Regions from separate parts of the Streptomyces sp. NPDC034043 genome, predicted to be linked through region 1. Evidence: riboswitches for the same ligand, from Rfam matches in the RefSeq annotation. Region 1 holds a riboswitch; each other region holds the start of a gene.
What was found. Region 1 has a riboswitch for cobalamin ahead of ACZ51S_RS18140 (ABC transporter substrate-binding protein). Riboswitches for the same ligand answer to the same signal wherever they lie in the genome.
Positions count from the first base shown of each region.

Region 2: linked by a shared signal. The riboswitch ahead of ACZ51S_RS24885 (energy-coupling factor ABC transporter permease) and the one ahead of ACZ51S_RS18140 (ABC transporter substrate-binding protein) in region 1 are both predicted to bind cobalamin.
Region 3: linked by a shared signal. The riboswitch ahead of ACZ51S_RS13730 (ribonucleoside-diphosphate reductase subunit alpha) and the one ahead of ACZ51S_RS18140 (ABC transporter substrate-binding protein) in region 1 are both predicted to bind cobalamin.

Region 1 covers NZ_JBVISF010000006.1:396,463-399,720, reverse strand. The annotation lists gene ACZ51S_RS18150 (hypothetical protein) at 441-974, shown strand; gene ACZ51S_RS18145 (hypothetical protein) at 971-1,441, shown strand; cobalamin riboswitch at 1,569-1,705, shown strand; gene ACZ51S_RS18140 (ABC transporter substrate-binding protein) at 1,741-2,730, shown strand; gene ACZ51S_RS18135 (FecCD family ABC transporter permease) at 2,739-3,258, shown strand, end outside.
Region 2 covers NZ_JBVISF010000011.1:87,444-90,701, reverse strand. The annotation lists gene cbiQ (cobalt ECF transporter T component CbiQ) at 1-313, opposite strand, end outside; gene ACZ51S_RS24890 (energy-coupling factor ABC transporter substrate-binding protein) at 317-670, opposite strand; gene ACZ51S_RS24885 (energy-coupling factor ABC transporter permease) at 670-1,368, opposite strand; cobalamin riboswitch at 1,398-1,621, opposite strand; gene ACZ51S_RS24880 (AMIN-like domain-containing (lipo)protein) at 1,737-2,249, opposite strand; gene ACZ51S_RS24875 (SsgA family sporulation/cell division regulator) at 2,335-2,745, opposite strand; gene ACZ51S_RS24870 (L-serine ammonia-lyase) at 2,945-3,258, opposite strand, start outside.
Region 3 covers NZ_JBVISF010000004.1:525,806-529,063, forward strand. The annotation lists gene ACZ51S_RS13730 (ribonucleoside-diphosphate reductase subunit alpha) at 1-1,497, opposite strand, end outside; adenosylcobalamin-variant (AdoCbl-variant) riboswitch at 1,655-1,731, opposite strand; partial or broken gene ACZ51S_RS13735 (GNAT family N-acetyltransferase) at 1,796-2,302, opposite strand; gene ACZ51S_RS13740 (YbdD/YjiX family protein) at 2,417-2,614, opposite strand; gene ACZ51S_RS13745 (carbon starvation CstA family protein) at 2,611-3,258, opposite strand, start outside.

The DNA of each region.
Region 1 (3,258 bases):
GGTGGCACTGTGGCAAGCCGTGGTTCAGGGATGCCGAGCCCCGGCGTCGGCTGGTGTGGCGTGGCCACCGGCGTGGAGGGTTAAGCGGCAGTCGAACCCCGACGCCCCCCGTCCCTCGCCCCCACCCGGCAGGCCGGATCGTGAAATCGGGCGATGTGTCCCTCAACATGGCGCTAACGCAGGCGAGTTGGGGGCTACTGAGGTCGATGATCCTCAATTCTTCCTCAGAAGAACGCTTCGGTTTCCCCGTTCCTCTACCGGCGCGGCTACGGTCTTGGCGCAGGGGCCGCCTCGCTGACCTGATGGTGGCCCCACGAAAAATTAGACATGGGGGAATTATGCGTTTTACGGTGCGTGGGACCGTCGGACCGGTCTTCGCTTTGGCTCTACTGGGGGGAATGGCCTCCCCGGCTCATGCGGCAGGCGATGAGTCGCAGCCCGTGACCTCGGTCGAGGTCGTGGAGGAGGCTGCCCCCGAGGACAATTCGCTGGAGCACCTGCCGGAGACGTCGACCAACTCGGAGTCCGGCACGCAGGCGTGTGACAACCCTCGCCGCACATGGTTCGAGATCCCCTCGAAGACCGGAATCCACATGCCGGCCAAGTTCGCCGGCACGTCCTTCAAGGACGGTCCGGGAGGCACCATGGTGGTCAGGGTGGAGAGGTCGGGCAAGGTCCTCCGGGAGGTCAGCGCGGGCGGTGAGGTCGAGGTCAGTGGCATCGTCGCCAAGGCCAAGGTCTCCATCACGGCGAAGATCGGCACCGAGGTCGGGATCACCGTGGGGCACGAGTACCGCAGGAACGTGACCAGCGGCAAGTACGGCCACCTCCAGTACGGCTCCTGGGGGTACGCCGTGAAGTGGGCCAAGTACGAGACCAGTGCGGACCGGTGTGGCAAGAAGCTCATCAAGAGCGGCACCGCGAACCTGCCCACCTCGGAGGTCGGCTGGAAGTACTGGGAAACGAGCTCGTGACCGTTCCTCGCAGGCCGCTGACCGTGGCGGCGGCCCTCGCTGTCGCATCCTTCCTGGCGGCCGGCTGCGGTAGCGAGAGCGCGCCACCGTCGGGCAGTCCGACGAGCGTGCGGTCATCCGCGGGGGAGACCGAGGAAGCCCAGGGCAGTAGAGCCAAGGGCCTGTTGGAGAAAATCCATCCCGATTCTCCCGAGTTCGTGGAATCCGGCATGGAAAGGGTCCGGGACGGCGTTCACTCTCGCTCTTCGCTCGCGAAGGGAAAGACGTACAAGGTCGCCGTAGCCTGTGTCGGCACAGGCGCCGTCGACATGAAAGTCGGTGAAAAGGGGGCGGAGTCCATTCCCTGTGACGGAGTATCGGTGAGCCGACGGGTCGAGGATTCTCCGGAAGAACTGCCCGTCGACATCACTGCGGCTTCCGGAGCCACGGGAATGGTCGCCTGGCAGATCACCGCCGCTTCCTCCTGACGGCGATGCTTCAATGGTTCCTGCTCACCGCCAGAATCGGTGGGCAGGAACCATTTCCCGTTCGCGGCCGCTGAGCCCGGCAATTGCGCGCTGCGCGGAGACCCTTTCCGGGGGCGAACACCGCGTCTGGCAGACTGGCACGGTTGTCCCGGCGGTGCAGGACAGGAAACCGGTGCGAATCCGGTGCGGTCCCGCCACTGTGACCGGCCGCCGCGTCCGCGCGACGGCCGGGAGTCAGACACTGACGCACCGCCTCTTCACTTCGACCGGGGACGAGGATCCCCCGGAGAGGCCTCATCATGTCGCGTGTCCGCGCCGCCGTGCGCTCCTTCCTGCCGCTCGCTCTCGTCGTGCCGCTCACCGCCTGCGGCGGTCCGCCCGGGGCGGAGCGGCCCGGGCCCGGTGCGCACGCCGCGCCCGGGTTCCCGTACGCCGTGACCAACTGCGGCGTCAGCACCACCTATCAGGCGCCGCCCGAACGCGCCGTCACCATGAACCAGCACGCCACCGAGATCATGCTGGCCCTCGGACTCCAGGACCGGATGGCCGGCACCGCGTATCTCGACGACTCCGTGCTGCCCGCCTACCGGCCCGCCTACGACAAGATCAAGGTGCTGGCCAAGGAGTACCCCTCGAAGGAGGTGCTCCTCGGGGCCAACCCCGACTTCGTCTACGGCGGTTACGCCAGCGCCTTCGACAAGGGGCAGGGCCGGGACCGCGAAGGGCTGGCCAAGGCCGGCATCAACTCGCGGCTGAGCGTGGAGTACTGCACCCAGGGCCCGGTCGGGCTCGAACAGCTGAAGACCGAGATCACCGAAGTCGCCCGGACCTTCGGCGTGCCCGAGCGCGGCGCGGCCCTCGTCCAGGACGAGCAGCGCCGCGTCGACGCCGTCACCGCCCGTGTGAAGGACAGGCCCCGGCCGTCCGTCTTCGTCTACGACTCCGGGGAGGCCTCCGCCTTCACCTCCGGCGGCAACGGCATAGGCAACGAGATCGTCTCCCTGGCCGGGGGGACGAACGTGTTCGCCGACCTCAAGGACACCTTCGGCGACGTGCCGTGGGAGAAGGTCATCGAGCGCGGTCCCGAGGTCATCCTCATCTACGACTACGGCGGCACCACCGTGGAGGCCAAGAAGCAGCGCCTGCTGAACGATCCGGCGCTCGCTCGGGTTCCCGCCGTCAGGGACCGCCGGTTCGTCGTCCTGCCGCTCTCCTCGGCCGTGCTCGGGGTCCGCGTCGCCGACGCCGTCGAGTCCCTGGGCCGCCAGCTGCACCCCGACGCCGCGTGAGCCGGGGCGTGAGGGGGCGCCGCACCGTCGGTGTCCTGGTGCTCCTCGCCGCCGCGCTCGCCGCGGCGGCCGTGGCGGGGCTCGCCCTGGGACCCGTACGGATCGCCCCCGGTGAGGTCGTCGGCATCGTCCTCCGCGGCCCCGGGATGCCCGGCGCCTTCCCCTCCATCGTGTGGGACGTGCGGATGCCGCGCGTGCTGCTCGGGGCCGTCGTCGGGGCCGGGCTCGCGGTCTCCGGCGCCGTGCTCCAGGCCCTCGTACGCAACCCGCTCGCCGATCCGTTCCTCCTCGGGGCCTCCTCCGGAGCCTCGGCGGGAGCGGTGCTGGTCATCGTGTCCGGTGCGGGCGCAGCCGGACTCGCGGGCGGGCTCGGGCTGCCGGCCGCCGCGTTCGCGGGCTCGACGGTGGCGCTCGTCGCCGTCTACGCCATGGCCGGGCGCGGCGGCACCATGAGCACCGGGCGGCTGATCCTGGCCGGGGTCGCCGTGCAGTACGTCCTGTCCGCGCTGACCAGCCTGGTCCTCGTGC
Region 2 (3,258 bases), on a different contig from region 1:
GCTCGGCCGCGTGCCGGGGCCCGTCCGGGGCCAGGGCGAGGAAGCCGTCGGGGCCGCCCACCGACACCATCAGCGGCAGCGCCCCGGTCACGCAGAACCCGAGCGGGACCCGGAAGGCCCGCCACAGCTGCCGCCCGGGCACCCCGGCGGGCCCGAGCAGCACGGCCAGGGTCGCGGCGGCGACCAGCGGCCCGCCGGGCCAGGGCGGCAGGCACACGGCGGTGACCGTGAGCCCGAGCCCCAGCAGGGCCTTCTCCAGGGGGTGGCGGCCCCGCCAGCGGCTGGAGTGGGCCGCCACGTCGATCGGCAGCACCGCCTACGGCTCCGGGGTGGTGCGGGTCTTCTCGGCCGCCACGGCCTCGGCGAGGGCCTGTGCGGCGCCCTGGCGCCGGCCCTTGCGGACTCCGAAGTAGTAGGCGAGGACGCCCGCGCCGAGCGCCGCCTGGAGCGCGAACAGCGCCGACTCGATGTCGCCCGAGGGGGGTTCGTACAGCGGGGAGAACCAGGGCTCGTAGTCCGGCTTCAGCTCCGTGATGGCCGCCTCCGCCTGGGCGTCGGCGCCGGCGAACGGCTCCTCCTTGCCCTCGCCCAGCCCCAGCGCGAGCGGGATCACGGCCAGTGCCGCCACCAGGAGCAGCAGCAGGGTGTTGATCTTCGTGTTCCTGGTCATCAGAGTGCCGCCCCCTGCTCGGTCCGCTTGCCGCCGGTCAGCTTCGTGATCCCGAGCCGGACCAGGTCCGCCGCGCTGGACTGCATCAGCAGCCGCATCACGAGCACGGTCAGCAGGCCCTCGCTCACGGCGAGGGGGATCTGGGTGAGCGCGAAGATGCCCGCGAACTTCTCCAGGGAGCCCAGGAAGCCGCTCGCCGGGTCGGGGAAGGCCAGCGCCAGCTGGACGGAGGTCACGCAGTAGGTGATCAGGTCGGCGAAGAACGCGCCGAAGAAGACGGCCACCATCAGCGGCAGGCCGGACCTGCGCAGCAGCCGGTAGGCGCCGTAGCCCGCCCAGGGCCCGGCGACGGCCATCGAGAACACGTTGGCGCCCAGCGTGGTGAGCCCGCCGTGGGCCAGCAGCAGCGCCTGGAAGAGCAGGGTGATCGTGCCGAGCACCGCCATGACCGGCGGACGGAAGAGGATGGCTCCGAGCCCCGTCCCCGTCGGGTGCGAGCAACTTCCGGTCACGGAAGGGATCTTCAGGGCGGACAGGACGAACGTGAACGCACCGGACGCCCCGAGCAGCAGCGTGCTCTCCGGGTTCGCCTTCACCTCGCGGGTCAGGGCCCGGACCCCGTGGACGACGAAGGGGGCGGACGCGGCGCCCCAGGCGGCCGCGTGCAAAGGGGGCAGGAACCCCTCGGCGATATGCATGAGTTGGGAGACCTCTCCAGCACCTCGTGGATGGACGACGCGCCTCGGCCGGTCTCCTGGCTCACGGGTCATGATGCCCGGGCTCCGCCTTCCCGGGCCCGTGCGGTCTCCCGCGTGGGCCCAGTGGCCTGCCCGCTGGGGGCGCCTCCCGGACGGCGTCAGGGAGGATTGGAGCCGGACTTCCCGATTACAGTGGCGAGGGCCGCACCGGTTTTCCACCGGTTTCCCGAACACCAAGGCCCGATGACCCTAGTCGTCCGCACGGACCGTCACAACCCGGACCCCCGGACACCGGCGGCCGTCCCCCTGATATGACGGCGGGCCCGGGACGTCACGCGTCCCGGGCCCGCCGTCCGTACCCGCTCGGGTCAGCAGGTGTTCGGGTGCGCGATGTCCAGCACGAACCGCTCGGGCGAGTGCAGGACGGAGGTGCTGTAGAACGGCTGGGTGTCGAAGGCGGCGCCGAAGGTCACGTACCCCTCGAAGTCGCCGGTCAGGGCGATGCCCTTGAGCTTGCTGAGGTAGATCTTCTGGAGCTTGGGCCCCTGGTAGACGTTCTGCCCCGCGTCGTCGTGGGCGGCGGCGGGGTGCAGCCGGATCTCCAGGAAGTACTTCCCGGCCAGCGGCACGGGCTTGCCGGACCCGTCGTAGACCAGCTGGGACACGGGAGTGACGGTGACCGGGGGGACGTACCCCTGGAGGTCGATCACGATCCGGTCGAACGTGCAGTGCCCGCCCCAGCGCGCGTTGACGACGAGCGGGGTCTGGGTGCGGGTGGACGTGGTGGCGGCGGAGGCCGGTGACGTGGAGAGCGCGAGCCCGGCGGTGAGCAGGGCGCCCGTGGCCAGGGCCACGATCCGGCGGCGGTGCGGGTGACGCATGATGTCTCCCCGGTTCCGTGAGACGGGGACTGCCTGTCATCTCCTAGGACACCGCCGGGCCGCGCGCGGTTCCGCGCGCCGCGCCTCAGTACGCCAGCAGCGCGCTCAGCTGCGCGTCCAGGTCGTAGTGGCGCCGTTCCTGCCCGCGCGGCACCAGCTCCGTCATCCGCCGGCACAGCGCGCGCACGTCCCTGGCGCGGGCGGAGACCACGCAGCCCCGCTCGCCGTTGCCGAAGCCGAGCAGGACGCGCGGCTCCGAGCCGCTCCAGCGGGGCCACACCTGTACGTCGCCCTCGCCGGTGGGCGCGTGCTGCCCGTCGAGCAGCAGCTCGCGCGCGAACACCCAGCGGGCGAGGTGGGCCCCGGCGCCCCGGAGGTCGACGGCCACCTCGTACGGGCGGTCCGTGCGGTAGACGAAGCGGCCGGTCAGGGGCACGCTCAGGGGGGCGGCTTCCAGCCGCAGCGGGAGGAGTCGGTGGTCGGTGATGATGGCCATCGGCGGCTGCCTCTCGTCGTGCGGGGGTCGTCCGGCGCCCCTCCCCGCACGCTATCGCCGCCCGTGGGCGCGCTCCGGGGCCGAAGGTCCCGAGGGACCGGGCCGCACGGCCCCTTTTCGGCCACGACCCGGTCCGCACCCCGGTCCGCACCCCGGTCCGGACCCCGGTCCGGACGCCCGCCGGGAGGTCCTTATCGGGTCAGCACTCGATCACGTTGACCGCGAGCCCGCCGCGCGCCGTCTCCTTGTACTTGACCTTCATGTCGGCACCCGTCTCCTTCATGGTCTTGATGACCTTGTCGAGGGAGACCTTGTGGCTGCCGTCCCCGCGCATCGCCATCTTCGCCGCGGTGACGGCCTTGACGGCGGCCATGCCGTTGCGCTCGATGCAGGGGATCTGGACGAGGCCGCCGACCGGGTCGCAGGTCAGGCCGAGGTTGTGCTCCATGCCGATCTCGGCGGCGTTCTCGACCTGCTCGGGGGTGCCGCCCAGGACCTCGGCGAGGGCGCCCG
Region 3 (3,258 bases), on a different contig from region 1:
CTCGGTCGGGTAGAAGTTGATGTCGACGACGCGGTCGAGGAAGGTCACGGCCGTGCGGACGGTCTCGTCCAGGCGCTCCCAGTCCATCCGGCCGTCGGCGACGAACGCGCCGAGGTTGACCGAGCCGAGGTTGCAGACGGCGGTCTCGCCGTCGTTGGTGACCTCGATGATCTCGGTGCAGAGGTTGGAGGAGTGGACGACGGTGCCGGGCAGCGCGGTCTGGTTCGCGGTCCGGTTCGAGGCGTCCTTGAAGGTCATCCAGCCCTGGCCGGTCTGCGCGAGCGTGCGCATCATGCGGCCGTACAGGTCGCGGGCCGGCATGGTCTTCTTCGCGAGGCCCGCCGCCTCCGCCTTGAGGTAGGCGGCGTCGAACTCGTCGCCGTACAGGTCCACCAGCTCGGGGACGTCGGCCGGGGAGAACAGCGACCAGTCGGCGTCGGCGTTCACGCGGCGCATGAACTCGTCCGGGATCCAGTGCGCGAGGTTGAGGTTGTGCGTGCGGCGCTGGTCCTCGCCGGTGTTGTCGCGCAGTTCCAGGAACTCCTCGATGTCCGCGTGCCAGGTCTCCAGGTAGACGGCCGCGGCGCCCTTGCGGCGCCCGCCCTGGTTCACGGCGGCGACGGAGGCGTCGAGGGTCTTCAGGAACGGCACGATGCCGTTGGAGTGGCCGTTGGTGCCGCGGATCAGCGAACCGCGGGCGCGGATGCGGGAGTACGAGAGGCCGATGCCGCCGGCGTGCTTGGAGAGGCGGGCCACCTGGTGGTAGCGGTCGTAGATCGAGTCCAGCTCGTCCAGCGGGGAGTCCAGCAGGTAGCAGGAGGACATCTGCGGGTGGCGGGTGCCGGAGTTGAAGAGCGTGGGGGAGGACGGCAGGTAGTCGAGGCGGCTCATCAGCCGGTAGAGCGAGGCCACTTCCTCGACGGCCTGGACGCTCTCGTCCTCGGCGAGACCGCAGGCCACGCGCAGCATGAAGTACTGCGGGGTCTCGATCACCTGGCGGGTGTGCGGGTGCCGCAGCAGGTAGCGGCTGTGCAGGGTGCGCAGGCCGAAGAAGCCGAAGCGGTCGTCCGCGCCGTCGGCGAGCGCGTGCTCGACCAGCGCGTTCAGCCGGCCGGCGTGGGCGGCGACGAACTCGGCGGTCCGGTCGGCGATCAGGCCCTCGCGGTGGCCGACGGCGACGGACTCGGCGAAGGAGGTGGCGCCCTGGCCGGCGGCCTCGTCGGCCACGGCCAGCGTCAGCAGGCGGGCGGCGAGGCGGGAGTAGGCCGGGTCCTCGGAGATCAGGCCCGCCGCGGCCTCGGTGGCCAGCCCGCGCAGCTCGGCCTCGTCGGCCGCGGAGCTGCGTCCGCGCAGCGCGGCGGCGGCGACCCGGCCGGGGTCGGTGTCGGGGAGGTCGGCGGTCAGCTCGGTGAGAGTACGCAGCAGCGCGGCCCCCGGGCCTTCGGTGGTGTCGCCAGAAACGGACTCGGCGCGCGGTGCGGAAGGCGCGATGGTCACGGCGGGAGCTCTCCCTCGCTCGGCCCGGTCATCGGCGGATCGGGGCAGGGGGAGGCGCGTGCGGGCGCGACGGTATCGCGTACTCACCGCACGGCGTCCACCGGCCCAACCGCGAAGCCCGGACGTGTCGGCACCCGGTTCGGTCGACCCGGGCGCACTGTCGGCAGGTCCTCGGACTTGTCATACCGTTGCGGGACAGTTCCGGATTCACACCGGATTCCCCTGCGGCGACAGCGAGGATGAGCATACATGTGGGGGGCCACCGATGCGCGACCCCCCACATGTTGTGTCGGTGCGGCTACAGCTCCAGACGGTAGGTCAGCAGCGTCAGGGCCGGGAACGGCGACCAGTCGAGCTCCGGAGTGCGGACGAAACCCATTCGCTCGTAGATCCGCCGGGCGCCCGGCATGGCCGGCTGCGTGGACAGCACCAGCGCCGTGAGCCCCAGGGCCCGGGCCCGCTCGGCGCAGGCCCGTACGAGGGCCTCCCCGACCCCCTGCCGGCGCGCCTCGGGAGCCACCGCGAGCATCCGGAACTCCGCCTCCTGCGGCCCGGCCACGTCCGCGAGCCGGCTCCCGGGTGCGGCGAACGTCACGCCGCCGAGCAGCCGGCCGTCCCGCACGGCGACCAGCACCTCGCCTTCGCCGGCCCGCCCGGCCACGTCGCGCAGCGCGTTCAGGTAGGTGTCGTCCTCGTTCTGGTCGAGCAGCCCGTCCCCGGTGTAGGCCGCGCCGGTGATCTCGCCCAGCCGCTCGCACTCGTCCGCCCTGGCGGTTCTGATGTCGAAGTCCATGCCCCCGAGTGTGCGCCACGCCTGCCGGCTGCCCGGCGCCGTCGTCGCGGGAGGTGTGCCGGACGCGCCGAAGGGCCCCGCCGTCCCGGTGCGGGACGGCGGGGCCCTTCGCGGGCACGGGTGCCCTCAGCAGCAGCGGAAGCCCTCCCGGGGGTCCGCCTCGCGGGCGTCGGTACGGGCCCGCTCGAAGGCGCGCCGGGTCATGACCTCGGCGTCCGGGTCGTGCGAGCGGGCGTGCGCGACGTAACGGTCGTACGCGGCCTCGCCGGAGAACTCCCGTACGAAGAACCGGGCCTTCGCCAGCGCCCCGCGCACCCGGCTCACGCGACCGGTTCCTTGGCCGGGCTGCCGCGCCCGTCGAGGCCGGCGGCCGCGAGCTCGGCCTTCTCCTCGGCCGTGGCGATGAGCCCGGCCGGGGCGATGATCTTCGACTCGGTCCACGGCACCTCGGAGAGGCGGACGGACTCGGGGTGGGCGATGGCCTTGAGGCAGGTCCGGGCCGCGTCCGCCAGCACGATGATGATCAGGACCGCGAACAGCGCCGACAGGACCCCGTCGACCGTCGCGTTGGTGACCACGGTGTGCATGTCGTCCATGTTCTTGGCGGGCGGGAGCACCTTCCCGGCGTCGATGCCGGTCTGGTACTTGTCGCGCTGCGCGAAGAAGCCGACCTTCACGTCGTCGGAGAAGACCTTCTGGTAGCTCGCCGTGAGCGTGACGGCCACGTCCCAGGCCAGCGGAACGGCCGTGACCCAGGCCCACTTGAGCCGCCCGGACTTGACCAGCAGCGTGGTGCAGACGGCCAGCGCGACCGCCGCGAGCAGCTGGTTCGCGATGCCGAACAGCGGGAAGAGCTGGTTGATGCCGCCCAGCGGGTCCTTCACGCCGACCCACAGGAAGTAGCCCCAGCCGCCGACCACGACGGCGCTCGCGAGCCACACGCCCGGCTTCCAGCTGACGTTCCTGAA